Regions from separate parts of the Mesorhizobium sp. M0239 genome, predicted to be linked through region 1. Evidence: predicted binding sites of a transcription regulator. Region 1 holds the regulator's gene; each other region holds the start of a gene.
What was found. The regulator PhoB, encoded in region 1, activates phosphate uptake and scavenging genes when phosphate is short. The targets are predictions, from matches to a motif close to TGTCATNNANCTGTCAT.

Region 1 (10,359 bases):
CCCGGTCGTCGAATCCGGCGGCAGCGGCGCCGGCATCAAGGAATTTTGCAAGGGCGTCGGCGAAGACACGATCGACATCGCCAACTCGTCGCGTCCGATCAAGGCGGACGAACTCAAGTCCTGCGCCGACGCCGGCGTGAAGGAAGTCCAGGAAGTCCGGATCGGCTATGACGGCATCGTCTTCGCCACCGACATCAAGGGCCCGGACTGGGCGCTGGTTCCCGCTGACATCTACAAGGCGCTCGCGGCCAAGCTGGTCGTTGACGGCAAGCTGGTCGACAATCCGAACACCAAGTGGAGCCAGGTCAATCCGAAGCTGCCCGACTGGGACATCGCCGCCTACATTCCGGGCGAAAAGCACGGCACGCGCGAAGTGTTCGAGACCAAGCTCCTCGATGCCGGCTGTGACAAGGCTGCTCTCAAGGCTGCCGGCATTGCCGACGACAAGGAAATCGGCAAAACCTGCATCGCCATCCGCAAGGACGGCAAGGCCGTCGACATCGATGGCGACTATACCGAGACGCTCGCCCGCATAGACTCCAACAAGACCGGCGTCGGCGTGTTTGGCCTCGCCTTCTATGAGAACAATGCCGACAAGCTGAAGGTCGCCACCGTGGAAGGCATCGTGCCTTCGACCGAGACGATCGCCAGCGGCAAGTATCCCGTCTCGCGCCCGCTGTTCTTCTACGTCAAGAAGGCGCATCTGGGCGTCGTTCCCGGCCTCAAGGAATATGTCGAGTTCTTCCTTGACGACCAGATGGTTGGCCCGGAAAGCCCGCTCGCCGAATACGGCCTCGTTGCTGCACCGGATGCCGAGCGTCAGGCCCAGCGTGACGCTTTCGCCGCCGGAAAGTCGATGTAATCAGCTGCCGAACCGGGGTGCGGGCCAATCCCGCGCCCCGGTTTCATCGCAGGCCGCAATGGCGGCTGCGTAAGAATTTCTCTTGGGGTGGGTCCATGTCGTCCTTGCTCGTACTGGCCATCGTCGTTGCCGTCGGCATGGTTGCCTTTTTCATCGGCCGGCAACGTGCCGCGGCCCAGGACAATGGCAAGGTCAAGCCGCATTCGCGCGCCCATTATCATGGCTGGTGGGCCTTCCTGCTCGCCGTTCTGCCTGCTCTTTTGCTGCTTGCCGTCTGGACCGTCGGGTCTTCCATCTATCTGGACCGACACATTCACGCTGCCTTGCCCGAGCGCACCGTCGACAGCAAGGTTGCCAGTGAGGCACTGGACGTCAGCCTGGTAAAGAGCCTCGCCAGGGGCCTGCGCAAACTCGATGCGGGCACACTGGCCGCAATGCCTGCCAGCTTTGCCGAGTTGCAGCCGCTGCTCGCCGCCAAGGGTGTGGCACTGGCGAGCGACACGCAGGATTACATGATCCCGATCGCCGTCGAGGCGAACAAGGTCCAGGACCGGCTCGGCCTGTTCGGCGCCATTGTCATTCTCGTTTCCTCGATCGCCGGCGCCTTCTATGCGCTCAGGCAGATCGAGCCGCGCGCCAGGGCACGCAACAATGTCGAGAGGCTGATGCTGTGGGGGCTGCTTGCCGCCTCCACCATCGCCATCCTGACCACCATCGGCATCGTGCTTTCGATGCTGTTCCAGACGATCACCTTCTTCGAAAGCGTCTCGCCGATGAGTTTCTTCTTCGGCACCGTCTGGGATCCGCGTTTTGCCGCTGCCGGTTCGGGCGGCAGCCAGGGCCAGTTCGGCCTGATCCCGCTTCTTGCGGGCACGCTCTACATCGCCGCCGTCGCACTGCTGGTTGCGGTGCCGGTGGGGCTGATGTCGGCTGTCTACATGGCCGAATACGCAACGCCCAGGGTGCGCTCGGTGGTCAAGCCGGCGCTTGAACTGCTGGCCGGCATACCGACCATCGTCTACGGCATCTTCGCCGTCGTCACGCTTGGGCCATTCCTGCGCGACCTGTCCGCGGCACTGACCGGCGGTTCGCCCTTCATCCAGGGCCAGAGCATCTTCACCGCCGGCCTGGTCATGGGCGTCATGCTGATCCCGGTCGTGTCCTCTCTTTCGGACGACATCATAACCGCGGTGCCGCGTGCCATGCGCGACGGGTCGCTCGGCCTCGGCGCGACCCGCTCCGAGACGATCAAGCGGGTGATCCTGCCGGCTGCACTGCCCGGCATCGTCGGCGCCGTCCTGCTGACTGCCTCGCGCGCTATCGGCGAAACGATGATTGTCGTGCTGGCGGCGGGCGTCGCCGCCAACCTCACCATCAACCCGTTCGAGGCGATGACGACCATCACCGTCAAGATCGTCAACCAGCTCACCGGCGACCTCGAGTTCAATTCGCCGCAGACGCTGGTCGCCTTCGCGCTCGGCCTGACGCTGTTCGCGCTGACGTTGGTGATGAACATCGTCGCGCTCTACATCGTGCGCAAATATCGGGAGCAGTACGAATGACCGACATTTCCATGGATACGATGGTCAGGGCGGCGGCCCATCCGCGCCGCGACATCGGCCTGAAGGCCCGTTACGCTGCCGAGCGCCGATTCCGCATCTATGGCGTCGTGGCGATTTCCGTAGGCCTGGCGTTCCTGGCAATCATGCTGATCACCATCGTCTCGAAAGGCTACACCGCCTTCTGGCAGACGACGGTATCACTGCCGATCTCGTTCGACGAGAAGGTGATCGATCCTTCCGGCAAACGCGCAACCGATCCGAGCGTTCTGATCAAGGCGAATTATCCCAAGCTCGCCGAAAACGCGCTGGTGGCCAAGCTCGGCATCAATCCCGACGACAAGCCGGCGATCAAGCAGCTCAAGGGCTTCCTGTCGGAAGGCGCCCGCGTCCAGTTGCGCGACATCGTTGCCGCCGATCCGTCCGTGATCGGCACGACGCGCGACGTCAACATCCTCGCCGCCGCCAATCTCGACTCGGCTTTCAAGGGTCAGATCGACCTCAGCGTCGAGGAAGCGCGACGCAAGGTCTCGGACCAGCAGATCACCTGGATGAACAAGCTCAAGGCCGAGGGCGCGATGGCCGAGCACTTCAACAGCGGCCTGTTCACCTACGGCGCCTCCAGCCGCCCGGAAACCTCGGGCATGGGCGTGGCGATCATCGGCTCGTTCTATATGATGGTGATCGTGTTGCTCCTGGCGCTGCCGATCGGCGTCGCCGCCTCCATCTATCTGGAGGAGTTCGCCAAGAAGAACCGTTTTACCGACCTTATCGAGGTCAACATCAACAATCTGGCCGCAGTGCCGTCAATCGTCTTCGGCTTGCTCGGCCTCGCGGTGTTCATCAATTTCCTGGGCATGCCGCGCTCTGCCGCCTTCGTCGGCGGCCTGGTGCTGACGCTGATGACGCTGCCGACGATCATCATCGCGACGCGAGCCGCACTTGCAGCGGTGCCGCCGTCGATCCGCTCGGCAGCTCTCGGTCTTGGCGCCTCCAAGATGCAGATGGTGTTCCAGCACATCCTGCCGCTTGCCGCGCCCGGCATCCTCACCGGCACCATCATCGGTCTGGCGCGTGCGCTCGGCGAAACCGCGCCTCTGCTGCTGATCGGCATGGTCGCCTTCGTCGCCGATCCACCGACGACGCCTTTCGATCCGGCCACCGCGCTGCCGGTGCAGATCTATATGTGGGCGAACGAGGCCGAACGCGCCTTCGTCGAGCGTATGTCCGGCGCCATCATCATCCTGCTCGTCTTCCTCATGGCCATGAACATCACCGCGATCGTGCTTCGGCGTCGGTTCGAGCGGCGCTGGTAGAAAAAAGGCATCTTGGTATGAACATCATGACCGAACAGTCCCTTGAAAACGCAGTGGGCGACAAGATGAAGTCGAACGAAGTAATCAAAATGCGCGGCGACAAGGTCGGCGTGTTCTATGGCGAGAAGCAGGCGCTGTTCGACGTCGATCTCGACGTCCGCCTGAACCAGGTGACGGCGCTGATCGGCCCCTCCGGCTGCGGCAAGTCCACCTTCCTGCGCTGCCTCAACCGCATGAACGACACCATCGATTCAGCACGGGTAACCGGCAAGATAACGCTCGACGAAGAAGACATCTACGACAAGAACATCGATGTCGTCGAACTCAGGGCGCGCGTCGGCATGGTGTTCCAGAAACCCAATCCGTTCCCCAAATCGATCTACGAGAACGTTGCCTATGGTCCGCGCATCCACGGATTGGCCAAGCGCAAGGCCGACATGGACCAGATCGTAGAGTCGAGCCTGAAGAAGGCGGCGATCTGGAACGAGGTCAAGGACCGTTTGCAAGAACCTGGCACGGGTCTTTCCGGTGGCCAGCAGCAGCGTCTGTGCATTGCACGCGCCATCGCCGTGTCACCCGAGGTGATCCTGATGGACGAACCGTGTTCGGCGCTCGACCCGATCGCCACCGCTCGCGTCGAGGAACTGATCGACGAACTGCGTCAGAACTATACCATCGTCATCGTCACCCATTCGATGCAGCAGGCAGCGCGCGTGTCGCAGCGCACCGCGATGTTCCATCTAGGCTATCTGGTCGAGGAGGGCGCCACCGACAAGATGTTCACCACCCCCGACGACAAACGCACCCAGGACTACATCACCGGCCGGTTCGGCTGAGCTCAGGCATACGAGGGACGAAGATCATGGGTGAACATACCGTCGCATCTTTCGATGAGGATCTGGAGCAGATCAGCCAGCTGATCCGCGACATGGGCGATCTCGCCCGCTCGATGGTCAGTGGCTCGACCAGGGCTTTGCTCAATTCGGACAATGCGCTGGCGCAGCGCGTGGTTTCCGATGATGCCATCATGGATGCACGCCAGCGCGAGCTGGACGATCGCGCCATCACGCTGATCGCCAAGCGCCAGCCAATGGCCAACGATCTGCGTGCGGTGGTCGGTTCGATCCGCATGGCCGGCGACCTTGAGCGCATCGGCGACCTTGCCAAGAACATCGCCAAGCGCGTCGGCACTGTCGGGCTGAGTGTCACGCCGCACGACCTTTCGCATTCGATCGACGCGATGGCGCAACTGGTGCTGATCCAGGTGCAGGGGGTCGTCGACGAGTACGCCGCCGCCGACCCGGCAGCGCTTGCCACGCTCAGAAACAATGACGAACGCATCGACGTCAAATACACCTCGGTGTTCCGCGAGCTGCTGACCTACATGATGGAAGATCCCCGCAACATCACGGCGTGCACGCACCTGTTGTTCTGCGCCAAGAACCTCGAGCGGATCGGCGACCACGTGACCAACATCGCCGAAAATGCCTACTATGTTTTGACCGGCACGCAGCTGCCAGCCAATCGTCCGAAGCAGGACGAGACGGCAATGTCCGCGCCAGCGGCATAACAGGGGTGACCAGCCGATGATCGCACCACGCATCATGGTGGTGGAGGATGAGGAGCCGCTAGGCGTGCTGCTCCGCTACAATCTTGAATCCGAAGGTTACCAGGTCGAGGTGGTGACGCGCGGCGACGAGGCCGAAATCCGGCTGCAGGAGAACGTTCCCGACCTTCTCGTGCTCGACTGGATGGTGCCGGCGGTTTCCGGCATCGAACTCTGCCGGCGCCTGCGAATGCGCCCAGAGACCGAGCGGCTGCCGATCATCATGCTGACCGCGCGAGGCGAGGAAAGCGACCGCGTGCGCGGCCTGTCGACCGGCGCCGACGACTATCTGGTCAAGCCGTTCTCGACGCCGGAGTTCATGGCCAGGGTCAAGGCGCTGCTGCGCCGGGCCAAGCCGGAAGTGCTGTCCAGCGTGCTAAAGGTCGGCGACATCGTGCTCGATCGCGAGTCGCACCGGGTCTATCGCAAGAAGAGCGAGATCCGGCTCGGGCCGACCGAATTCCGCCTGCTCGAATTCATGATGCGCCACCCCGGCCGCGTGTTCTCGCGCAGCCAGCTGCTCGACAATGTCTGGGGCGAGACGATTTACATCGACGAACGCACTGTCGACGTGCACGTCGGCCGGCTGCGCAAGGCGGTCAACAACGGCCGCATGCCTGATGTCATCCGCACCATCCGTGGGGCGGGTTACGCGATCAGGGAAGACTAGGTGGCTGTTCCGTCCCGATAGATCGTGACCGGGAAAACTCGATTAGCACGTGGTCGCCAACAGCCGCGAAGAGTGGAATGTTGCACTCGTCTCATCGATGGGGAGCGAGCACGTGACGCTTTGGCCCAAATGCGGTCATTCGAAACCTGATGAGGATGACCGCTCTTGGCGGTACGTCGCCATCTTGCCCGCAGACTCCGACCAGAAAGCCATGCAAGAATAAATTTGAGTTAACTTAGATATACGTTCGTTAAACGACGTGTGTTCTGCATAAATATACGATTTTACTAAATTGCTTCAATTTACATTGAGCCATCACCTCCTTATTCATTATCCGCCTTCCGATTATTGCGGTCTCGGATCGAATGACGATTCCGTGGAACGATCTCGTTCCTTGCAGCGTTGCTTTGGGAGCGGTCGCCGGACCTTTGACCAGGTCGGACACCATGAGGAAGGATTTCTGATGAGCACGGTCTTAAACGCCAAAGGCATCCCTCTTGCCTACACCGGCGCTTCCACTCATTGGTTCTCGGCCACCGGGTCTGGACCGGAACTGCATGGCACCTCCGGCAACGACTCCTTCTGGGGAGACACCGGCGTCACTGTCACGATCCACGGTGGCGCCGGCGACGACTACTATCATCTCTATTCCACCAACAACAAGGTGGTCGAGGATCCTGGGGCAGGGATCGACACGATCGACACATGGATGAGCTACAAGCTCCCTGACAATTTCGAGAACCTCGTCGTTACCGGCACCAACCGATTTGCGTTCGGAAATGCGTTGGACAACATCATCAAGGGCGGGTCAGGTCACCAGACGCTGGATGGCGGCAAGGGAAATGATGTCCTGATCGGCGGCGATGGCGCCGATACTTTCGCCATCTCCAAAGGTAATGGAAGCGATCTTATCTTCGATTTCGGTGCGACCGATGCGCTCCGCCTTAACGGCTACGATTTCACTTCGTTCGATGCCGTCCGTTCACAGATGGTCCAAGTGGAATCGAACGTGATGCTGAACCTCGGATCCGACGAAATCCTGGTGTTCAAGAATACGACCATCGACAAGCTGCAGCCCACCCAGTTCGAACTTCCGATAGACAAGTCCGCAATGACGCTGTCCTTCTCCGACGATTTCAACACGCTGAGCCTTCGGGACGGGCAGGACGGCACCTGGAATTCCAATTTCTGGTGGGGAGCGCCGAACGGCAGCACGTTGAGCAGCAATGGTGAGTTGCAGTGGTATATCGACGCCAATTATGGCCCGACGAGTTCGGTCCATCCGTTCAGCGTTGAGAACGGCGTCCTCACCATCACCGCCGCGCAGGCGCCGGAGGACATCAAGCCTCTGATCAACAACTACGAATACACCTCGGGGATCCTGACGACCCACGACACCTTCTCGCAAACCTACGGCTATTTCGAAATGCGGGCGGATCTTCCTGAAACAGCCGGAGCCTGGCCGGCGTTCTGGCTGCTTCCGGAGGACGGATCGTGGCCGCCGGAGCTGGACGTTGTCGAAACGCGCGGCCAGGACCCGAACACGCTCTACATGACGGCGCATTCCAATGAGACGGGAGCGCACACGAAGGTTTCGTCAACGGTGAACGTTGCGGATACCGACGGTTTCCACACCTATGGCCTGCTCTGGACGAAGGATGAGCTTGTCTGGACCTACGATGGTGTAAAGGTCGCTCAAGCAGCGACGCCGGCCGACATGCACGATCCCATGTATATGCTGGCCAATCTCGCGGTGGGCGGCATTGCCGGCCAGCCTCCTGACCATCTGGCTACGCCAGCGGAGATGAAGATCGACTACATCCGCGCCTATACGCTGGACGACCTGCAGCACCACCCCTTGGACATCGCCGGCGACCATTCGGTCTAAGCGACGCCCTTATGTTGGGGCCATGAGCCGTTAGGAGCGCGGGAATGATTGCACGGTCTGATCTGCGGGCAGTCTTGAGGCGCGCCATCGCCGATGTCGGTGTTTTTTCGTTCCTCATCAACATCCTGCTATTGGTGATCCCCCTTTATCTGTTGCAGGTCTATGACCGCGTCCTGCCTTCCTCCAGCGTCGAGACGCTTCTTTACCTCTCTGCTATCGCGGTTCTCGCACTCGCCTTTCTCGGTCTCCTCGATGCGGTCCGCTCCGTTTACACGCAGCGCGTTGCAGCCATTGTCGACAACAGACTGGGCGCGAGGACATTCGCCGTCTCGCTGGAGGCTAAGTACGCCGGGGGAGCAGCCCTGCCTCCACTGCGCGACCTTGCCTCGGTATGCGCCTTCATCAGGTCACGTGGCGCGGCGGTCTTGTTCGACCTGCCGTTTGCTCCGTTCTTCCTCGCCCTGCTGTACCTCATCCATCCTTTGCTGTTCTGGCTTACGCTGGCGGGATCTGGTCTGTTGCTTGCGCTGGTCGTGGCAAATCAGTTTGCCATCGGCAAGAATGATGCCTTGTCGGCGGAACGCTCGGCTGTTGCCAGCCTGTCGGAGCAGGCCTTTGCCCGGAATGCAGAGACGCTGCGCGCCATGGGCATGATCCAAAACGCCGCGCGAGTGTGGGGAAGGCACGTGGCGGAGGCGCTAGTCCTGCATGACCGTTCGTCGATGGCCAACGCGATTTTCAGTGGAACGTCGCGAGCCGTACGCATGATGCTTCAGCTAGCAATACTGGGTGTCGGAGCATGGCTCGTGCTGCAAGGGAAGATGACGGCCGGCATGATCTTCGCGTCTTCCCTGGTGTCGTCCCGTGCGCTGCAGCCGCTCGACCAACTGATCGGGTCATGGCGGCAGATCGTCGACGCCAGACGATCGTGGAAGCGTTTGGACAAGGCGTTTTCCGCCCATCCGGCGCATGCGCAAAAACTGACCTTGCCGGACCCGTCCGGCGAAATTGTCGTGCAGGGCCTCATCTTTGTCGCGCCGAACGCCACACCCGGCACCGAACCCATCATCAAGAGACTGAACTTCCGCATCGGCGCAGGCGAAGCGGTGGCGATAATAGGTCCGAGCGGAGCCGGCAAGTCCACCCTGGCAAGATTACTTGTCGGTGCGATTCAGGCAACCAGCGGCTGCGTCAGGATTGATGGCGCCGATCTCAGAACCTGGGACGAGAAGCAGCTTGGCCGGCATATCGGATATCTCGCTCAGGAGGTGGAGCTCTTTCCCGGATCGATCGCGGAAAATGTCGCCCGCTTTGAACCCGATGCGAATGACGCCTCTATCGTCGAGGCAGCAAAGAATGCCCGGGCGCATGAGCTGATACTGGAGCAGCGAGACGGCTATCAGACCAGAATAGGTTCGTCGGACAGAACACTGTCGGGCGGCGAACGCCAAAGGATCGGGCTGGCGCGCGCTTTTTACGGCAATCCGCATGTTCTCGTTCTGGATGAGCCCAGTACCCATCTCGACGGCAGCGGCGAAGCCGCGCTCGAAGAAGTGCTTGCCGCCGCGAAAGCGGCGGGCGTTACGACAATCGTGATAACGCACCGCCCTTCGGTCGCCGCAGCCTGCGACCGCGTGATGCTTCTACGCAGCGGAGTGATCGAAGCCTTCGGTCCAAGCGGCGACGTGATGCGGCAGCCAATCGCCGGCATCGGCCTTGCCCCACAGCGCAGCATGGCGGTGACAGGGTCTTTTGCAACGACGAACCGCGGCACCCCTCATAGTGTCCGCTTTGGATCGTAGAAGATGACAGCACAGAGCCTCGTCCGGGAAGGCACAGCACGCACCGACATTCGCCGGGTGGCATTCGCCGGATACGCGGCAATGGCGATATTGATGGGTTGCTTTGGCTATTGGGCGGTCAGTGCACCGTTGTCCGGCGCGGTCATCACGCAAGGCACAATCTCGGCGACAGGCGGGAACATCCTCATCCAGCATCCCGAGGGCGGCATCATCCAAGAGTTGCTCGTCCATGAGGGTGATCGGGTGCAACAGGCCCAGGAACTGATCCTGCTGGATCGAACAGCCGCGCAAGCCGAACTCAACCGGCTGACGAGACAGTCGATCGCGTTGAAGGCCAGCGCCTCGCGGCTGGAGGCGGAACGCGACGGGTTGGATCGGCTTGCGCCAATCACAGAGGCTGCGCCGGCACCGTTCCAACACAATTTCGAGGTCCTGGTTCAAGAACAGCAGAAGGAATTCAACGCCAGGCTCGCCCGATTTCGATCGGAACAATCGATCCTCAGGCAACGGGTTGCCATGCATCGCCAGTCTGTTGTCGGATTGCAGGCCCAGAAACAGGCCATTGAGCAACAGGCCGAAGTCGTGAAGAAAGAACTCGGCATCAAGACCAGCCTTTTGGACAAGGGCCTCACCAATCGCACTGAATATTCACAGCT
Region 2 (10,359 bases), on a different contig from region 1:
CGCGCCAGAGGCTTTGCCGTCGTTGCTGCTTAAGAGTGGATGAAGGAGCGCAAAGCGGCGTCTGGACGTATGCGCACTTTCGCCTCGCTTCGCAGACGCCGATGGCGTAAGGAGCGGCCATGGAAAACAACCGATTTGAAACACCTGTGACTGTGAAGTCAGTCGCGGCGGGAAGCACTCAGCTCTTGCGCACGGCGCGTGAGGCTTCCGACTACCTCCTCAACAGCTGGCCCGGCAAGCGCAGCCCCAAGCATCGCGCGGCCCTGCAGGCCTGCCATGACGCACTGGCCGGCGACAAGCCGGCGATGAACGCCAGGCGCGCCTTCATCGCGGCAGCACGCGAAGTGGACGTGTTCATCAGCGACAAGGCGCCGGCCTGACACAAGGCGACATCCGGGGCGGCAATCCGAATTGGGGCGCGGCCCGCATCTGCGGGCCGTTTGCCGTCACTTTGCCGTTTCGGTTTCGGCTTCAGTCTCGTCTTCGGGCTTCGAACGTTCCCTCGCTGCAACCTTGGCTGCCAGCTTCTCGGCCTTCTTGGCCGCCTTCTGGCGGTCGCGTTCCTTGCGTTCCTGATCGTAATTTGGTGGTCGCGCCATATCGGCTCCTTTTCACTGCCTCGCGGCTCTGGTCCTGCCTAGGAGCATTAGCCGTCAAACACAACAGCTGAAGCGATAGTGCGTCGATGATGGCCAGGCTTGCAAGATGCGCGTCGCAATGAAGGGCCAGGCCCATCATTGCGGTGGCGATACCTATCGCCGTCGATTTGCCGATCAGATGCCGCTTCGGTCAATCACCAGATCGGCGGCACCAAAACGGTCCTTTGCCGTCAGTTGCTGGTGCCAGTAGGGATAGAGCAAGGGCGGCCGGCTGACCGCGTCGAGGCGCTCGCGCTCCTCGCCGGAAAGCACCAGGCTTGCCGCCGCGATCTTGTCCCGGAACTGCGTTTCCGTCCTGCCACCGATCACCAAGGAACTGATGGACGGCCGGCCAAGCAGCCAGGCCAGCGCCACCTGCGCTGCCGACACGCCGCGCTGCGCGCCGATCTCCACAAGCACATCGACGATCCGCCACAGCCGGTCCTCGTCGCGGATCGGCGGTTCGGACCAGCCGGCGAGCTGCCGGGCGGTGGGGCTGTCACGGCGGTATTTACCGGACAGCAATCCGCCGGCAAGCGGGCTCCAGACCAGAACGCCCAACCCCTGGTCGACGGAAATCGGCAGCAGTTCGTACTCCGCCTCGCGCGCTTCCAGCGTGTAATGGATCTGCTGCGTGACGAAGCGCGGCTGATGATGGCTGTCGCTGATGCCGAGCGCCTTCATCACCTGCCAGCCGGAATAGTTGGAGCAGCCGACATAGCGGATCTTGCCCTGGGCAACCAGCGTATCGAGCGCGGCGATGGTTTCCTCCAGCGGTGTTACGCCATCCCATTCGTGCAGGAAATAGATGTCGATGACGTCGGTCCTGAGCCGCTTCAGGCTCTTCTCGCATTCGCGGATCAGGTGATGGCGCGACAGGCCTTCATCGTTGGGACCTTTGCCGATCCGCATCCGTGCCTTGGAGGCGATCAGCACGTCGCCCTTGCGCTTGCCGCCGAGCGCTTCGCCGATGATTTCTTCGGAAATGCCGTTCGAATAGACGTTGGCGGTGTCGATGACATTGATGCCGGCGTCGATGCAGAGATCGATCATCCGGCGCGCCTCGTCGAGGTCGGTCTTGCCGACAGCCGAAAATGCGCCGGCGCCGCCGAAAGTCATGGTGCCCATGGTCAGCGTCGATACTTTCAGGCCGGAACGGCCGAGAGTGCGGTATTCCATGTCGGTCCTCGCGATTGCATTGAGAAGGGGTTGGGAAGGGCGCCCGAATGTGGCTGCTATTTGTAGGACAATTTGCGCGGCATGTCTCCATGCCAGGGCGGCGGATCGATCATGCCTCGCGGGTTTTTGCAGTGATGGCGATCAGGTCAGGCTGCAATAAAACCGTCATTGCGGGCCTATATTGAAGTCGGCTCAGGCGTTGCCGTTCCGGGCTGTAAGCCGGGAGTTTGGGGCGCCGATCGACAGAGCTTGCAAGTGGAGCAGCCGATAATGACCGAGCTAAAACAGAATTCTGCGGCCAGGGATTGGCTTGAAGCCGAACTCGCCGACACGCTCGACGAAGACTATGAGCTCGAAATGTCGGAGCCGGCGCTGTCGATGGAGATCGCCAAGATCTACAAGAATTCGCATCCGCCTTCGATCGATCGCATGCAATATTTTCGCGACCTGATCAGCCTGCAGTCCGAATTGATCAAGCTGCAGTCCTGGGTCGCCTACCACAAGAAGAAGCTGGTGGTGATCTTCGAGGGACGCGACTCGGCCGGCAAGGGCGGTGTCATCAAGCGCATCACCCAGCGGCTCAACCCCCGCATCTGCCGTGTCGTGGCACTGCCGGCACCGACCGAGCGCGAAAAGTCGCAATGGTATTTCCAGCGCTATGTCCCGCATCTGCCGGCCGGCGGCGAGATCGTGCTGTTCGACCGCTCATGGTACAACCGCTCGGGCGTCGAGCGGGTGATGGGTTTTGCCCAGCCCGATCAGGTCGAAGAATTCTTTCACGACGTGCCGGAGTTCGAGCGCATGCTGGTCCGCTCGGGCATTACCGTGGTCAAATACTGGTTCTCGATCACCGACGAGGAACAGCAGATGCGCTTCCTGATGCGCATCCATGATCCGATGAAGCAGTGGAAACTGTCGCCGATGGACCTGCAGTCGCGCGTGCGCTGGGAGCAATACACCAAGGCCAAGGAAGAGACCTTCGCCCGCACCAACATCTCGGAAGCGCCCTGGTTCATCGTCGAGGGCAACGACAAGAAGCGCGCGCGGCTGAACTGCATCGACCATCTGCTCAGGCAATTGCCTTACGAGGAGGTGCCGCACGAGGAGATCACGCTGCCGGAGCGCGTCTTCAACCCCGAATACGAACGCCAGGTGCTGCCGCGCGAGCTTTACGTGCCGGAGAAGTATTGAGATAGACGAAGCTGCGATCTCCCCCTCGAGGGGGGAGATTGGCTCTCCACCTACGCCCGCTTGATGATGACGTGCGTGGCGAGCGGCGTCGCCACCTGCTCGTTGCAGACATAACCGAGCTTGAGCATGTCCAGGCCGGTAAAAAGGTTCTCGCCCGTGCCCAGCAGCACCGGCGCGATCGCCAGATGCATCTCGTCGATCAGTTTTTCCTGCAGATATTGCCGGATGGTGGCGACGCCGCCGCCGACCCGCACGTCCTTGCCGCCAGCGGCAGCCTTAGCCTGTTCAAGAGCTGAATGGATACCGTCAGTGACGAAGTGGAAAGTGGTGCCGCCCTCCATCGTGATCGGTTCCCGCTTGTGATGGGTGAGCACGAAAACCGGCACATGATAGGGCGGGTTGTCGCCCCACCAGCCCTTCCAGCTGTCGTCAGGCCACTCGCCGCGGATCGGTCCGAACATGTTTCGGCCGAGGATCCAGGCGCCGACATTTTCGAAGCTGCGCGCCGCGAACGCCTCGTTGACGTCGGTGGTGCCGCCATCTTGTCCGAGCACCATCTCTCGGAAGGTGCGGGTGTCGACAAACCACTTGTGCAAGGATTCCCCACCGACGCCGAGCGGATTTTGCAGATCCTGATCAGGACCGGCGCCATAGCCGTCGAGCGACAGGGTGAAAGCGTTGACGCGAAGTTTGGACATGCGAGCCTCCTCGATAACCAGTTGTATTTTGCAAGCAGTTGTTTTGTATCAAACTGATTGTGAATTGCAAGCGGTAATTCAAGCGCGAACGAAACCCAGGCTAGGGGTCAAGCGACCCCCGCTATGGATTCCCCGGCCAGGAGCCGGAAATTGGTAGGGATGTAGAAGCGGATTCGCCGACATTGGTTGCCGCGACCGGTCATCGTCGGGAAGAGAAATCACCCCTTGAGCAGCTCCGCCACTTCGGGCGCGAAATAGGTCAAAATGCCGTCGCAGCCGGCGCGCTTGAAGGCGAGCAGCGATTCCAGCATTGCCTTCTCGCCGTCGATCCAGCCATTGGCGCCTGCTGCCTTGATCATCGAATATTCGCCCGACACCTGGTAGGCGAAGGTCGGCATCTGGAACTCGTCCTTCAGCCGCCGGATGATGTCGAGATAGGGCAGGCCGGGCTTGACCATCAGCATGTCGGCGCCCTCGGCGATGTCCTGTTCGGCCTCTCGCACCGCCTCGTCGGAATTGGCATGGTCGATGTAATAGGTCTTCTTGTCGCCCTTGAGCAGACCGGCGGTGCCCACCGCCTCGCGATAGGGACCGTAGAAGGCCGAGGCGAATTTGGTCGCATAGGACATGATCGCGACGTCCTGAAAACCATTGGCGTCAAGCGCGTCCCGGATGGCGCCGATGCGGCCGTCCATCATGTCGGACGGCGCGATGATGTCGGCACCGGCGGCCGCCTGGATGACAGCAGCGGCGGTCACCTGTTCCACTGTCTCGTCGTTGACGATGATGCCGTCGCGCAGGATGCCGTCATGGCCGTGGCTGGTGAACGGGTCGAGCGCTGCGTCGGTGATGATGCCGATCTGCGGCACCGCATCTTTGATCGCACGGGTGGCGCGGTTGATGACATTGTTGGGATCGAGGATGTGCGAGCCGGTCTGGTCGCGCAGCGAGATGTCGACATTGGGGAAGGTGGCGAGTGCCGGAATGCCGAGTTTTGCCGCGCGCTCGGCCTCCTTGACGGCGAGATCGATCGACAGGCGGAAGACGCCGGGCATGGCGGCGATCGGCTCGCGGACACCCTTGCCCTCGACGACGAAGATCGGCCAGATCAGGTCGTCGACCGTGAGCCGGTTCTCCTGCACGAGACGGCGCGACCAGTCGGCCTTGCGCATGCGGCGCAGACGGCGGCTGCCGGTGATCTCGTCGACGCCGCGCGCGCCGGCGGGCTTTGCGGGTGTGAATTTGTTCATCGCCAATACTCTCGTTCAGGCAGGCTTTTACCACGAGCTCCCGCCACTGACCAATGCGGCACGATTGTGCCAGCGACGCGGTCGAGGTCTATTCGGGTTGCCCATTGCCTGACAGAATCTGTGCTGCGCCCCTGATGGCGACACGGAAAGCCTCGTCGAAGCCGACACCGCGCACCTGCCAGATGTAGGTCTTGCCGGCCATGGCCAGCCGCCAGTCGGCGATCCAGCCCAGTTCCTTGTCGCTCCAGACAAGGTTGCCGGAAAGCGCCTGGTCGGCACCGGCCTTTTTCGCGATGCTGTCGAGCTTGGTCATCTCGGCGTTGCGAAGTGTCTGATCGTCCAGCCCGGCCTGCGACAGCAGTGCTGCCGTTGGAAAACTCACCTGCATGGCCAGTGGCGCGGCGGCATTGCTGAAGGATTCGCGCATCAGCATGCCGCGCTCGTCATTGGCATCGAGCGCGGCATGCCTTGGGCCGCGTTCGGTCACCAAAAACACCGCCAGCCGTGGCCGCTCGGTCAGCCACGGCCTGCTGTCGAGCGAAGCCAGCACCGGGTCGATGTCAGCCGGCTTGTACTGGCAATAAAGATTATGAGGCCGATCGTACGTGCCCTGATCGTCATGGTTGGGAATGCCTTCCATGCGGTCGCGGTAGCGAAAGCCAGCGACGAAGCTGCCGGCCTTATCACGCAATACCGTCATTTCAGGTTTCGCCGGCAGGCGCTGATCACCGGAAATCCGCACCAGAACCGCGTCGAGACAGCGCTTGAAGCCGGACTGGCGGTTCTTCTCGTACTTGCCGTTGACGATGGTCTGCGAACTGTAGAGGTCTTCCAAAGTCCCCGCCATGACAGGGTGAACAGCCAAGCAGATGCTCAGCCCAATTGCCACCGGCGCAAAGCGTGAAAATCGAGTCATAACCAATCGTCCCGTTCGAAGACCCGCCAGAGCTGCGCTGCAATGAACTCTATCCAGTTTTTCGGTATTGCAGCTCGATTTTTAGTACCGGCTCCTGGTCCGGGCCAGAGCTTGCACCGGTGTGCTCGCCATTGACGCACCCATGCGCCACGCTTTAGCACTTCAGTCCCGGCGGCCGGGGGAGGGATTCTTCACGATGGATTTTGGCGGAGGCGACGAGATCCGCTTCGAACATCTGGGCCGGGCCGGCGTCGTCACCTTGACGCGGCCGCAGGCGCTCAATGCCTTGACGCACCGCATGATCGGGGCGCTCGACGCTGCCCTTTCCGCCTGGGAGGCCGACCAGGGCGTCGATGTCGTCGTCGTTAGGGCCGAGGGCAGGGCCTTTTCGGCCGGCGGCGATATCCTGCATGTCTATGAGACAGGCCGGGCGGGAAAACCGCCGGTCGAGTTCTTCGCCGACGAATATCGCCTCAACGCCCGCATCAACAGTTATAGGAAACCTTATGTGGCCCTGATCGACGGCATCGTCATGGGCGGTGGTGTCGGAATCTCCTTCCATGGCTCGCACCGGGTGATGACCGAGAATGCCCAATTTGCCATGCCGGAGGTCGGCATCGGCTTTTTTCCGGATGTTGGCGCCAGCCACCTGCTGCCTGATCTCGGCGGCTCCTTCGGCATGTATCTGGCGCTGACCGGCAATCGCATCCGCTATGGCGATGCGCTGTGGTCGGGGCTGGCCACCCATACCATCAAGGCCGAGGACCAGGCTGGCTTCCTCGACCGCCTGGCGCTGACCGGCGATCCGGAATCGGTGCTGCGCGGCTTCTTCGTGCAGGCAAGGCGAGAAACCGACAGGCCGACGCTGGAGGCGATTGTCCGCCATTTTTCGCAACCGTCCCTGAACCGCGTCATCGACAGCCTCGAGCGTGCGGCCGCCGCCGACGAGTTCGCGGCACAGACACTGGCGACGATCCGCACCCGCTCGCCGACCAGCCTGCGCGTCGCCTGGCGCCAGATCAGCGCCGGGCTGACCCTGTCCATGGAAGCCTGCATGAAAATGGAGTTCCGCATCCTCAACCGGATGCTCGCCGGCCATGATTTCTACGAAGGCATCCGCGCCGCCATCATCGACAAGGGCTCGAAGCCGCAATGGCGGCCGGCAAGCCTCGCTGCGGTTAGCGAAGCGGATGTCGACGCCTATTTCGCTCCGCTCGGCGAACGGGAACTCTTGATATGAGCGAGGTGACCTCGAGGCGCGTCGTGCTGCAGCCCTCCGGGGTGGAGGTGATCTTCGCCTGGTTCCAGCGCGTCATATCGGGCTACTGCCTGCTGTTCGGCATTCTCTACTGGATCAGGCTGATCGGCTTTTATCCGGGCACACTGTGGCGTTTCGACCTGATGCCCGTGCACTGGCAGGTCGCGGCGGTGGTGCTCGCCGTGTTCTTCCCCTTTGCCGCTGCCGGCCTGTGGATGCTGGCGTCCTGGGGCCCGGTGATCTGGTTCATTTGCGCGGTGACCGAGACGGTCATGTATGCCGGCTTTCCCGAGCTATTCGGCCATCGCTTGCTGATTGTCGTCTCGCATGCGGCGGTGGCGGTGCTCTACATTGTCTTCCGCGTCGTCATCTACCTGCAGAAGCGCCCGGTCCGCCACTAAGCCCTTGAGCACATTGGCGGCCCGGCTGTCGCCTCGAATGAGCCCCGCAATCGTTGCCGAAATCTTTAGGTTAATTATCCTTGCTCGGGTGACCGTTCGTTAAGCCTCTTGCGAAACCTCTTACCGGTAAGCTCTTGTTAGCCCTAGCGTTTAAGTCGAATTTTATGAGTATTCGATAGTGTCGCGATCAAGGTGAAAAACAAAAAATCACCAGGGCGACAAACGAGAGGCAAAGACAATGATCAATTCGCGTCCGGCGGCGAAGACCGCCAACGTATCCGACGATCGCCGCGAGGCTATCCGTTCCCTGTACATGGAATCGCTGCAGCTTGTTGAGCGGCTGCACCGCCGCCTGCTTGATGTGATCAAGGACGAATTCGACCGCAACGGCCGTTCCGACATCAATGCCATCCAGGCGCTGCTGCTGTTCAATATCGGCAATTCCGAGCTGACCGCCGGCGAGCTGCGCTCGCGTGGCTACTATCTCGGCTCGAACGTCTCCTACAATCTGAAGAAGCTGGTCGATCTCGGCTTCATCAACCATCAGCGCTCGCGCATCGACCGCCGTTCGGTCCGTGTCTCGCTGACGCCGAAGGGCAACGAGGTGGCGGAGGTCGTTGCCGGCCTCTACGAGCGTCATGTCGGCTCGATCGAACAGGTCGGCGGCATCAACACCGACGAGTTCAAGCAGATGAACCGCGCTTTGCAGCGGCTCGACCGCTTCTGGAACGACACCATCGCCTACCGGATGTAAGGCGCCGCATCGGATCCGGCCCGCGCCACAGAAGCGCGGCCGAAATATCGACCTTCAGTCAGGGCCGGTGCCGAGAGGCATCGGCCTTTTCTTTTCCTGATCCCAAAGCCCAAATATCCGGCCAGGTTTGCTTTCGCTGCAGCAGTGCCTAATGTCACGGCCTGGAGGGGCACGTTATGGGTGAGGGAAAACGCACGAAGATTTGCTCGGTTGCCGCAGTGCTTTTGTTGGTCTCGCAAACGGCTTTTGCCGAGGAATGGTGGAAAGATTCTTTCGCTGGGGAAGGCAGCGAGCCCTGTGACAACAATGACTCGATAGTGACGTTTACCGACAAAGCAATGGAGATGTGGGAGGTCCGCTGCACGTTGGACAAGGTTCAGAAGATCAACCGCCTGGATGTCGTCATCCTGGATATGACGTGTACGGACGGCGAGAGCACAGACAAGAGGCGGGAGCTGCTGCTCAAACTCGAGGACAACAAAGTCCTGCGCTACCCCCAGCATGAGGTGTTGCAACGATGTTCGGAATTGAAGGCGAAGCCAGGTCCGGGCCCAAAGGTTGAAACCTCACACTGAGGGATCGTGAGGATAGGCAGCGCGTCTCGTGGAGCGGCCGAACCGCCGTCTGCTTGACGCGATCAAGGATGCCGATCGATACCGAAAAAGCACGGGCCTTTCATTTCGCTGCGGCGCCCGATGCAAATCGCGGGCCAAGGCCACGTTGCCGCCATATTCCAATGGAACCGAGAGTGGCAGTGATGCTGGTGTGAAGACCATGCGTTCACCCGCAATCCGTATCGCGCCTGGGCGCTGTCACACCAAGGTGATACGGAGCATGGTTGGCTAATTGTTAAGATTGCCAATTTTACAGTGCGGGCGAGATCGCCCGGTGATCAACGCAGCAAGTGATCGAACTGCTACAAATGTCTGGAACGTCCATGAGAACCAGCCGTCGTTTTTTCCTCTCCGGAGCCTCCGCGCTCGCAGCCGCGGTGGTCGCCGGCGGCGCCAATGCGCAGGATGTGATCGGTGATATCCTGAAATCCTCGGCGCGCGGCAATTGGGACGACCAGTTCGACGCCCGCGCCAGCGAGGGCGGCAAGGTGGCCTCGACGCTGCCGATCTTCAGCCCGCAGACCGTCGTCTTCACGGAACAGGCGGTCGGGCAATACCAGAACATTGTCGGGCAGGGTGGCTGGGTCGAAGTTCCCGCAACCAAGAAGCTGCAGCTTGGCGTCGACGACCCGGATGTGGTGCCGTTGCGCAAGCGGCTGATGGTTTCCGGCGACCTGTCGCAGAGCGCCGGCATTTCGACGGCCTTCGATTCCTATGTCGACTCGGCGGTCAAGCGCTTCCAGCTGCGCCACGGCCTGCCTGCCGATGGTGCGCTCGGCAAATACACCTATGCGGCGATGAACGTTTCGGCGCAGATCCGGCTCGGCCAGCTGCAGACCAATCTGCAGCGGCTGCGCGAGAAGGCCGGCACGCTGGGCAGCCGTTACGTGCTGGTCGACATTCCGGCAGCGCAGGTCGAAGCGGTCGAGAACGACCGTGTCGTGCTTCGCCACACCGCGATCGTCGGCAAGATCGACCGGCAGACGCCGATCGTCAATTCCAAGATCAACGAGATCATCGTCAATCCATACTGGAATGCGCCCGTCTCGATCGTGCGCAAGGACATCATTCCGCTGATGCGGAAAAATCCCGATTATCTCAAGAACAGCCACATCCGCCTGTTCGCGCCCGATGGCAGCGAAGTCGATCCGATGAATGTGGACTGGTCGACCGACGACGCCGCCAAGTACCGTTTCCGCCAGGATCCCGGCTCGGAAAACGCCATGGCCTCGGTGAAGATCAATTTCCCGAGCCCTGACGGCGTCTACATGCACGACACGCCGCAGCAGAGCCTGTTCGGCAAGATGTTGCGTTTCGATTCCTCGGGCTGCGTGCGCGTGCAGAATGTGCGCGACCTCGTCACCTGGATCCTGCGTGACACGCCCGGCTGGGACCGCCAGCATTTCGAGGCGGCGATCAAGACCGGTGAAAACACGCCGATCCAGGTCACCAATCCGGTG
Region 3 (10,359 bases), on a different contig from region 1:
CTGCTGGTCGGCGGCATGTTCGGCCTGCCGCATGTCGAGACCTCGCTTTGGGGCGGGCTCTTGGTAACGCTCAGCCTGTCTTTCGTCGGCATTGCCGTGTCGCTGCCGCTCGGCATCGTGCTGGCGCTCGGCCGCCGTTCCAAGATGCCGATCATCAAGACGCTGTGCGTCGTCTTCATCGAGACGGTGCGCGGCATCCCGCTGATCACCGTGCTGTTCTTTGCCAGCGTCATGCTGCCACTGTTCCTGCCGGAGGGTGTCTCGTTCGACAAGTTCCTGCGCGCGCTGATCGGCGTGTCGCTGTTTGCCGCGGCCTATATGGCCGAAGTGGTGCGCGGCGGCCTGCAGGCGATCCCCAAGGGCCAGTATGAAGGTGCCGATTCGCTCGGTCTCGGCTATTGGCAGAAAATGTATTTCATCGTCATGCCGCAGGCGCTGAAACTGGTCATCCCGGGCATCGTCAACACCTTCATCGGCATGTTCAAGGACACCAGCCTGGTCATCATCATCTCGATGTTCGACCTGCTCGGCATCGTCAAACAGAATTTCTCCGATGCAAACTGGGCAACCGCGCAGACGGCGAGGTCCGGCCTGATCTTCGCGGCCTTCGTCTTCTGGCTGTTCTGCTTCGGCATGTCGCGCTATTCAATGTACACCGAACGCCGGCTCGACACCGGCCACAAACGCTAAACAAAAGAACAAGGGGATCCCACTGCCATGGCCACCGAAAATGCCGTCAGCGCCGAAGAGATCAAGGTCAACGCCGCAAAGATGCAGATTTCCACCACCGATGTCGCCATCGACATCATCGCCATGCACAAATGGTATGGCGAGTTCCATGTGCTGAAGGACATCAACCTGAAAGTGATGCGCGGCGAGCGCATCGTCATCTGCGGCCCCTCCGGCTCCGGCAAATCGACGATGATCCGCTGCATCAATCGCCTGGAGGAGCACCAGAAGGGCAAGATCATTGTCGACGGCAAGGAATTGACCAACGATCTCAAGAAGATCGACGAGGTGCGCCGCGAGGTCGGCATGGTGTTCCAGCACTTCAACCTGTTCCCGCATCTGACCATCCTGGAGAACTGCACGCTGGCGCCGATCTGGGTGCGCAAGACGCCGAAGAAGCAGGCCGAGGAAATCGCCATGCATTTCCTCAAGCGCGTCAAGATTCCGGAACAGGCCAACAAATATCCCGGCCAGCTTTCCGGCGGCCAGCAGCAGCGTGTGGCGATTGCCCGCTCGCTGTGCATGAACCCGCGCATCATGCTGTTCGATGAGCCGACCTCGGCGCTCGATCCGGAGATGATCAAGGAAGTGCTGGAGACCATGGTTGGTCTTGCCGAGGAAGGCATGACCATGCTGTGCGTCACCCACGAGATGGGCTTCGCCCGCAAGGTCGCCAACCGTGTGATCTTCATGGATCAGGGCCAGATCGTCGAGCAGAACACGCCGGCCGAGTTCTTCGACCACCCGCGCCACGAGCGCACGAAGCTGTTCCTGTCGCAGATCCTGCACTAGGCCTCGACGGCCACGAAGAGCCCGGCTGAAACACTGCCGGGCTCTTTTGCGTATGGGATAACAGGCGGGCGTTCGTGTCGCGCCGGAGCGCGTTTGCAGGGCCGCCTTTCATGAAAAGACTGGGACGTTTTCTAGGTCTTCTGTTGGTTGTCGTCGCACTCGCCATGACGACGGGCACCTTCGTGCCACGGCCGCTGTGGCCGGCGGCCGCGGCCATGCCCGCGGCGACGCGCCACATCCTGGTGCTGAACAATCCGATCCACACCGATATCGCCATCCCGGTCGATGACGCCGTGCGCCGGCGTTTCCATTTCCTGGTCGACGCGGGCATACCGGCCGACAGGCCGGAGGTCCGCTACATCGTCTTCGGCTGGGGCGGCCGCGCCTTCTACCTGGAGACGCCGACATGGTCCGAGCTGAAGGCGGTGCCGGTGATGAAGGCACTGACACTCGACGCCTCGGTCATGCATGTCGATGTCGCCGGTGACATCGTCGAACCGCGCCCTGATATCGCGGGGTTCGACATCACCGAGGATCGGTTCACGGCGTTGCTCGATTTCATCGATGCGAGTTTCCAGCGGGGACCGGAAGGCCCGATCCTCGTTCCGGACGCAGCCTATTCGAGGTTCGACGGCTTCTACGAAGCCAATGGCCATTTCAACGCACTGGTCGGCTGCAACACCTGGACGGCGGCGGCCTTGCGCATCGCCGGCCTGCGCACCGGCTGGTGGAACCCGCTGCCTGTATCGCTCGGCCTGTCGATGAGCTTGTACAATTAGCGTGGGTATTCCGCGAATTGGCGTCGCGTTCCTTCACACCCCCCTCTGTCCTGCCGGACATCTCCCTCGCAAGGGGGGAGATTGGCAGTTGCGACGCCTCACTTCCCCTCGCGACGTCGGTGATTGGCGAAAGCAGTGGTGATGGCTGATCTCCCCCCTTGCGGGGGAGATGTCCGGCAGGACAGAGGGGGGTGCTGTCCCACCAACCGATTGTGCTTGTACGCTCAGCGTCGAATGATCTTCTGAGCCTGCCACCCATAGAGCCAGTCCAGATCCGCCGCGAGCTTTTCCGACGAGCGCATTTTCAGGAACAGATTGCGCGCGATCGCCACTGGACCCGAGGCATGCCAGGCCAGCCGGTTGACAGCGCCGCGTCGGGCGACCTGCGCGACACGCGGCCGCCGTGACTGCTCCCAGCCGGCAAGCGCGGCCAGAGGATCGGCGGGGAAGTCGGCGATGATATCGGCTAGCGTCGCTGCATCCTCGATCGCCATGGCCGCACCTTGCGCCGCGAACGGGGTCATCGCATGCGCGGCGTCGCCGATCAGCGCAATGCCGTTCGGTGTTGTCCAGGGCTGTTGCGGGTCGACAGTATGGATTGGCCACGCCGTCCACGGGCCGGCCTGCTCGACCAGACGGGCAAGTTCTGCCGCGGTGCCGCGCAGGGCGCTGCTCAGGATCCCGGCGTCGGCGTTGCCGGACCAGCCCTCGGCAATGCGGTCGCCCTTGGTGAAGGCCGCGAGATTGAAGGCCGCACCCTTGCTGACGGGATAGGCGACCATATGGAAGCCGGGATGCAGGAAGGTGGTGACGCAGTCCCTGGCGCCGATGGCGGCAAAGCTCTGACCGGCGGCGCTCTCGGCCGCGACGGTGGCGCGCCAGGCCAGTTCGCCGGAGAAATGGTTTCTTGGCGAAGCCGACCCCTTGGCCGAATCGACAAGTGCGCTCACCGACGACCAGACGCCATCGGCCCCAACCAGCAGGAAACCCTCCGCCTCGACGGTTTTGCCACCGATCTCGGCCGTCGCGGTGATGCCATGCGGGCCGGTGTCAACGCCGCTGATGCGGGCGCCGGTGGTGAGATGGATATCCGGTATCTCGGCAGCGCGCGCGGTCAGTGCGCGCTGCAGATCGGCCCTGTGCGCGACGAGATAGGGTGCCTGCCAGCGCGTTTCGGCGGCTTGCCCCAGCGGCACGCACGCCAGTTCGCGCAAGGTCGCGGCCTCCTTCAACACCACGGCTTCCGGCCGCACCGCTGCCGGCAGCAGCCGGTCGAGCACGCCAAGCTGGCGAAGGATGCGTGTCGCGTTGGGAGAAAGCTGAATGCCGGCGCCTGCCGCTTCCAGGCGCTGCGCCTGTTCGAACACCCGAACAGGGTAGCCGCGTTCGGCGAATGCAAGGGCTGCGGTCAATCCGGCGACACCTGCCCCGGCGATGACAATTTGCCGGGAGCGCGTGTCGGTCATCGGGCTGGTCGCGAAAGACTCAGGCGGCCTGATCGATGTAGATGCAGCCGGCCGGCAGCGTTTCGGTTGCCTTCAGCTTCGGCGAATAGCGGTAGAGCGTCGAGCAATAGGGACAGACTTTTTCGTTGTCGTCGCCCATGTCCAGAAACACATGCGGGTGGTCGAAAGGCGGATTGGCGCCCGTGCACATGAATTCCTTCACGCCGATGTCGATTGCCTGATAGCCCGCATCGTTCTGAAAATGGGGAATGGAACCGCCTGCCATCGTCGTCTCCTTAACGCAGTCTCGTCTGCATCTGGATCATATCAGGCCTCTTTGCAAGTTCGATGAAATGAAACTGTCGCAAAAGCCTGTCAGAGGATAAGTTAAGCCGGTTAACGCATGGCCCCGAAGACCGACACCGGTTTTCGGCAAGGACCATGCGTCGCCTTGGAGTGGTAGAGCGTCCTTTGCGCGTCCTGAATGACGCGCGGCGCTTTAGCTGGCTGACGGTGTGGAAGAGCGGGAATCATGAACGAACTGAAGCCGGTGCAGAACGAATTCGTGGATGTCGAGGTGGCCCGCCCGGAGGGCGGCAATCCGGACCGGTTTGTCAACCGCGAGTTTTCCTGGCTGCAGTTCAACCGGCGCGTTCTCGAGGAGTCGCTCAACCTCAATCATCCGCTGCTGGAGCGCGTCCGCTTCCTGTCGATCTCGGCCGCCAATCTCGACGAGTTCTTCATGGTGCGCGTCGCCGGCCTCGCCGGCCAGGTGCGCGAGGGCATCACGCTGAAGAGCCCTGACGGCCGCACCCCCGAACAGCAGCTCGAACAGCTGCTGCGTGAGGTCGAGCGGCTGCAGGAAGACCAGCAGAAGAGCCTTTCGGCGCTCACCGTGCTGCTCAACAAGGAAGGCATCGAGAGCATCACCCGCGATGCGCTGACCAAGGACGAGAAAATCTGGCTGGAAGACCATTTTCAGGAGCAGGTTTTCCCGGTACTGACCCCGCTGTCGATCGATCCGGCGCACCCGTTCCCGTTCATTCCCAATCTCGGCTTCTCGATGGCGCTGCAATTGCGCCATCGCAAGAACGGCGAGGAGATGAGCGCGCTGCTGCGCCTGCCGGTGGCGCTGAAGCGCTTCATCCGTCTGCCGGACCGCAAGCATCATGTCCGCTTCATCCCGCTGGAAGAGGCGGTCGGCCTCTATATCGGCAAGCTCTTCCCCGGCTACGAGGTCAAGGGCTCCGGCACGTTCCGCATCATCCGCGACAGCGATATCGAGGTCGAGGAGGAGTCCGAGGACCTCGTGCGCCTGTTCGAAACGGCGCTGAAGCGGCGTCGGCGCGGTTCGGTGATCCGCATCGAATTCGACAGGCTGATGCCTGGCGAATTGCGCGACTTCGTCGCCGGCGAGCTTGGCGTGTCGTCCAGCCGCATCAGCGTCTTGACCGGTCCATTGGCGCTCAGCCAAATTTCCGAGATCGTCGCCGTTCCCCGCGACGACCTGAAATTCACGCCCTACAATCCGCGTTTTCCCGAGCGCATCCGCGAGCATGGCGGCGATTGTTTCGCCGCCATCCGCGAGAAGGACATCGTCGTCCATCACCCCTACGAATCGTTTGACGTCGTGGTGCAGTTCCTGCGCCAGGCGATGGCCGACCCGGAAGTGGTGGCGATCAAGCAGACGCTTTACCGCACCTCCAACGACAGCCCGATCGTGCGTGCGCTGGTCGACGCGGCCGAGGCCGGCAAGTCGGTCACCGCGCTGGTCGAGCTCAAGGCGCGCTTCGACGAAGAAGCCAACATCCGCTGGGCGCGCGACCTGGAGCGTGCCGGCGTGCAGGTCGTGTTCGGCTTTCTCGAACTGAAGACCCATTCGAAAATGTCGCTGGTGGTGCGGCGCGAGGACGGCAAGCTGCGCAACTACGTGCACCTCGGCACCGGCAACTACCATCCGGTAACGGCGCGCATCTACACCGACCTGTCCTTCTTCACCACCGATCCGACGATCGCCCGCGATGTCGCCCAGCTCTTCAATTTCATCACCGGCTATGCCGAGCCGACGGACGAAATGCGGTTGGCGATCTCGCCGTTCACGCTGAGAAGCCGCATCCTGAAGCACATTGCCGACGAGATTGCCTACGCGGTCCAGGGGAAACCGGCGCGCATCTGGATGAAGATGAACGCACTCGTCGATCCGATCATTATCGACGCGCTCTACGATGCCAGCCGCGCCGGCGTCGAGGTCGACCTGGTCGTGCGCGGCATCTGCTGCCTGAGGCCGCAGGTTCCGGGCCTGTCGGAAAACATCCGCGTAAAATCGATCGTCGGCCGTTTTCTCGAGCACAGCCGCATCTATTGCTTCGGCAACGGTCATGGCCTGCCGTCGGACGAGGCGATCGTCTACATCTCCTCGGCCGATCTGATGCCGCGCAATCTCGACCGCCGCGTCGAAACCATGGTGCCGATCACCAATCCAACTGTGCATGAACAGATCCTTGGCCAGATCATGCTGGGCAACATCATGGACAATCAGCAAAGTTTCGACGTATTGGCTGATGGAACCTCCCGGCGCGTCGTGCTGGAGGAGGGCGAGGAACCGTTCAACGCGCAGGAATATTTCATGACCAATCCGAGCCTGTCGGGACGGGGTGACGCGCTGAAGTCGCATGCGCCCAAGCGCATCGCGCAGTTCAAGCGCCGCAAGAAGAACGCAGCAGCGTCCGGCTGATGCTGTCTGATTCCCAGGGCCGGCTGCAGGACCGCCGACCGCTGTCCATCATCGACATCGGATCGAACTCGATCCGTCTCGTCGTCTATGAGGGGCTGGCGCGTTCGCCGACCATGCTGTTCAACGAAAAGATGCTGGCTGGTCTGGGCCGGGGCATCGTTTCGACCGGCAAGCTCGACCCCGAGGCGGTGACGCGCTCGATGGAGGAGTTCCGTCGCTTTCGTGCGCTTTCCGACCAGGCCGGCGCCGAGCATATGTATGTGCTGGCCACCGCCGCGGCCCGCGAGGCGGTTAACGGCCCCGATTTCATCCACCGCGCCGAGGATGTGCTGAAGACCGAAATCCGTGTCATCAGCGGCCGTCAGGAAGCCTATTATTCCGCGCTCGGCGTCATTTCCGGCTTCCATCCGGCCAATGGCATCGCCGGCGATCTGGGCGGCGGCAGCCTCGAGCTGGTCGACGTCAGCGGCGAAGCGATCGGTGACGGCATCACGCTGCCGCTGGGCGGTCTGCGCCTGCAGGACATGGCGAAGAACTCGCTGGCTCAGGCGGCGAAGATCGCGCGTGACGAACTGGCGAAGGCCAAGCTGTTGAAAGGCGGGCAGGGCAGGCCCTTCTACGCCGTCGGTGGCACCTGGCGAAATCTCGCCCGGCTGCACATGGAAATGACCAACTATCCGCTTGGCGTCATGCACCATTACGAGATATCGGCCGAAAGCGCGGCGAATTTCCTCAAGCAGGTGGCCAAGGCCGAGATCGAGAAGGTCAAGGGCATCGAAGGCGTTTCCAAGAACCGCCGTTCGCTGCTGCCTTATGGCGCCGTCGTGCTGCAGGAGATCATGGCGGCGATGCAGCCGTCGAAGATCATCGTTTCGGCTCTGGGTGTACGCGAAGGCTTTCTCTATTCGCTGCTCGACGAGGCGGAGCAGAAGGCCGATCCGCTGATTTCGGCCTCGGAGGAACTCGCCCGCCTGCGCTCACGCTCCGTCGCCCATGCGCATGAGCTCGTCGACTGGACCGCCAAAACCTTTGCCGCCTTCGGCATCGACGAGACCGAGGACGAGGCGCGCTACCGCCACGCGGCCGCGTTGCTGGCCGACATCGGTTGGCGCGCGCATCCCGAATATCGCGGCAAGCAATCGCTCAACATCATTGCGCATGCGTCCTTCTTCGGCGTCGACCATCCCGGCCGTGCCTTCCTGGCAATGGCCAACGCCTATCGTCACGACGGCATCTTCAACGAAGCCATCGCCCCCGAGATCAAGGCGCTGGCGTCGCCGCGTTATCTGGAGCGGGCGCGCGTGCTCGCCGCGATGATGCGCGTCGTCTACCTGCTGACGGCGTCGATGCCCGGCATCATGCCCAGGCTGAAATGGGAACAGCGCGCCAACGGCGTGCTGGCGCTGGTCCTGCCGGCATCGCTGGCCGATCTCTACGGCGAGCGGCCGGCCGGGCGCCTGGCGCAACTGGCAAGGATAACCAACCGCCGGCTGGTGCTGGCCGTCGAGGGTGGGCCCAGTGGGTCGGTGAAATAGAGTCGGAGCAGAGCGGATTAGAACCTGCTCGGTCGAGTTTCTTCACACCCCTCTCTGTCCTGCCGGACATCTCCCCCGCAAGGGGGGAGATTGGCTGCTTCGTCGTCGGTGCTTTTTTCTTGCAACATTGAAGATTGGCGAAAGCCTGGATGACATCCGATCTCCCTCCTTGCGGGGGAGATGTCCGGCAGGACAGAGGGGGGTGCTGTCCCGTCGACGTTTCCAACCCAGTCCGTCAGGCCAAACCGCGCCCGTCGACCGACCAGGCTCCCGCGCCAGCCATCGCCAGCGCAACGAACCCGCCTGCTATCGCAATGTCCTTCATCAGCATCTGCTGGTGCAGGAAGGCGAGCATCGCGTCGCCGCCGCCCTGGCCATAGTGGCCGATGAAACCGGCGGCAATGCAGAAGGCGGCGAGCAGCAGCGCCGCGATCCGGGTCTGGAAACCGACCAGGATGAGCAGCCCGGCGATCAGTTCGAACAGTCCCGTGCCCCAGGCGGCAAGTGCCGGCAGCGGCAGGCCGAGGCTGGCGAAATAGCCTGTCGTGCCCGCAATGTCGCTCAATGCCTGGAAACCGGAAGGCACGAACAGGGCGGCGAGCAGCAACCGGGAGAGCAGGAGCAGCGCGTCGCGGGGCATGTTCACCTCCGTTGTTGGCCGCCGGCCGGCCTCGTTCCGATAGCCTCGATCCTATCAGAAAACTCCGGCCGACAGATCGGCGGGCATGTACCAACAACGAAAAAGCGGCGCGAAAATTCCGCGCCGCTCTTTCGTTCGGCTATTGCCAGTTTTTGGCTCAGCCGCGCTTGGCGTCAATCGAATAGGCACCAGCGCCCGAGGAAGCCAGCACGAGGAAGCCGCCAGCGATGGCGAGGTTCTTGAGAAACTGGATCATCTGCATCTGGTCAGCCCAACCGGTGTGGGCGACCAAGCCGGTAGCGACCGTGAAGATCGCCAGCACCCAGGCGACAATCCGGGTCTTGAAGCCGACGAGGATGGCGAGGCCGCCGAGAAGCTCGATCAGGCCGACGACAATGGCCGTTACGGTCGGCAAGGGCAGGCCGAGGCTGCCGAAATAGCCGGCCGTGCCGGTGATGGCGGTCAGCTTGCCAAAGCCTGAAAGCAGGAAGATGACGGCAAGCAGGACGCGGCCGAGGAGAATGGTGGTCGAGGCATTGGATGCGCCGGAACCGGCGACTGAAGTGTTGATGGACATGGTGGCTCTCCGGGATGGGTTGATACCGGGGAGATAGAGCAAGCCGACTGTTCACCAAAGCCACCAGACTGGCGACACATTGTTCACAGTACTTACGTTTCCGTGATCGGGCGGCCCGCGCAAAATTTGCTTCGGGTCAGGTTGCGACGGGAGTAAATTCTCCCGCGCGGAATACTGGGCTTTTGGCTGACGCAATTCCGGACGGAAAACCACAAGACATTTTTCCCGGAATTGCCTACCCCGGATGCGTCATGTCCTCCGGCCGCACCAGCCGGTCGTAATCGGCTTCGCTGACCAGCCCGGTGGCAAGCGCTTCCTCGCGCAGCGTGGTGCCCTTCTTGTGCGCGGTCTTGGCGATCTTGGCGGCATTGTCGTATCCGATGGTCGGCGCCAGTGCCGTCACCAGCATCAGCGAGCGGTCGAGTGCCGCCTTGATGTTGTCTTCGCGCGCCTCGATGCCGACGACGCAATTGTCGGTGAAGGAGACCGAGGCGTCGGAGAGTAGTTGCACCGACTGAAGGAAATTGTAGGCCATCAGCGGGTTGTAGACGTTGAGTTCGAAATGGCCCTGGCTGCCGGCGAAGGTGAGTGCTGCATTGTTGCCGAACACCTGCACGCAGACCTGCGTCAGCGCCTCGCACTGGGTCGGATTGACCTTGCCCGGCATGATCGACGAGCCCGGTTCGTTTTCCGGCAACGACAGTTCGCCGAGGCCCGAACGCGGGCCGGAACCGAGGAAACGGATGTCGTTGGCGATCTTGAACAGCGCTGCGGCCGCCGCGTTGATGGCACCATGCGAGAACACCATGGAATCATGGGCCGCCAGCGCCTCGAACTTGTTCGGCGCGGTGACGAAGGCAATGCCGGTGATGGTGGCGATGCGATCCGCCACCCTTTCGGCGAAGCCGACCGGCGCGTTGAGGCCGGTGCCGACGGCGGTGCCGCCCTGCGCCAGTTCCTGCAGGCCGGGCAGCGTCAGCTCGATGCGCTTGATCGACGAGGCGACCTGCGCGGCATAGCCCGAAAATTCCTGGCCAAGCGTGAGGGGGGTGGCATCCTGCGTGTGCGTGCGGCCGATCTTGATGATGTGATTGAACTCTCTGCTCTTGGCGGCGAGCGCCTTGTGCA

Region 2: a site for PhoB is predicted at 1,970-1,986, ahead of ppk2 (polyphosphate kinase 2). Genes of this name have one in related genera too.
Region 3: a site for PhoB is predicted at 4,095-4,111, ahead of NKI99_RS21380 (RNA degradosome polyphosphate kinase). Genes of this name have one in related genera too.

Annotation. Positions count from the first base shown of each region.
Region 1 is NZ_JAMYSG010000019.1:64,082-74,440, forward strand. It holds gene NKI99_RS20585 (PstS family phosphate ABC transporter substrate-binding protein) at 1-862, shown strand, start outside; gene pstC (phosphate ABC transporter permease subunit PstC) at 958-2,424, shown strand; gene pstA (phosphate ABC transporter permease PstA) at 2,421-3,737, shown strand; gene pstB (phosphate ABC transporter ATP-binding protein PstB) at 3,755-4,573, shown strand; gene phoU (phosphate signaling complex protein PhoU) at 4,600-5,307, shown strand; gene phoB (phosphate regulon transcriptional regulator PhoB) at 5,324-6,013, shown strand; gene eglC (endo-1,3-1,4-beta-glycanase EglC) at 6,477-7,901, shown strand; gene NKI99_RS20620 (type I secretion system permease/ATPase) at 7,976-9,703, shown strand; gene NKI99_RS20625 (HlyD family type I secretion periplasmic adaptor subunit) at 9,707-10,359, shown strand, end outside.
Region 2 is NZ_JAMYSG010000017.1:107,691-118,049, forward strand. It holds gene NKI99_RS19085 (GntR family transcriptional regulator) at 1-33, shown strand, start outside; gene NKI99_RS19090 (DUF982 domain-containing protein) at 147-380, shown strand; gene NKI99_RS19095 (hypothetical protein) at 447-599, opposite strand; gene NKI99_RS19100 (aldo/keto reductase) at 774-1,817, opposite strand; gene ppk2 (polyphosphate kinase 2) at 2,088-3,008, shown strand; gene NKI99_RS19110 (dihydrofolate reductase family protein) at 3,059-3,706, opposite strand; gene hemB (porphobilinogen synthase) at 3,925-4,956, opposite strand; gene NKI99_RS19120 (DUF8605 domain-containing protein) at 5,045-5,821, opposite strand; gene NKI99_RS19125 (enoyl-CoA hydratase/isomerase family protein) at 6,069-7,112, shown strand; gene NKI99_RS19130 (DUF6163 family protein) at 7,109-7,531, shown strand; gene ldtR (transcriptional regulator LdtR) at 7,770-8,285, shown strand; gene NKI99_RS19140 (hypothetical protein) at 8,462-8,860, shown strand; gene NKI99_RS19145 (L,D-transpeptidase family protein) at 9,223-10,359, shown strand, end outside.
Region 3 is NZ_JAMYSG010000020.1:67,026-77,384, reverse strand. It holds gene NKI99_RS21405 (amino acid ABC transporter permease) at 1-690, shown strand, start outside; gene NKI99_RS21400 (amino acid ABC transporter ATP-binding protein) at 772-1,521, shown strand; gene NKI99_RS21395 (TIGR02117 family protein) at 1,632-2,300, shown strand; gene NKI99_RS21390 (FAD-dependent monooxygenase) at 2,525-3,766, opposite strand; gene NKI99_RS21385 (zinc-finger domain-containing protein) at 3,786-4,031, opposite strand; gene NKI99_RS21380 (RNA degradosome polyphosphate kinase) at 4,278-6,479, shown strand; gene ppx (exopolyphosphatase) at 6,479-8,014, shown strand; gene NKI99_RS21370 (DoxX family protein) at 8,250-8,654, opposite strand; gene NKI99_RS21365 (DoxX family protein) at 8,812-9,231, opposite strand; gene fumC (class II fumarate hydratase) at 9,467-10,359, opposite strand, start outside.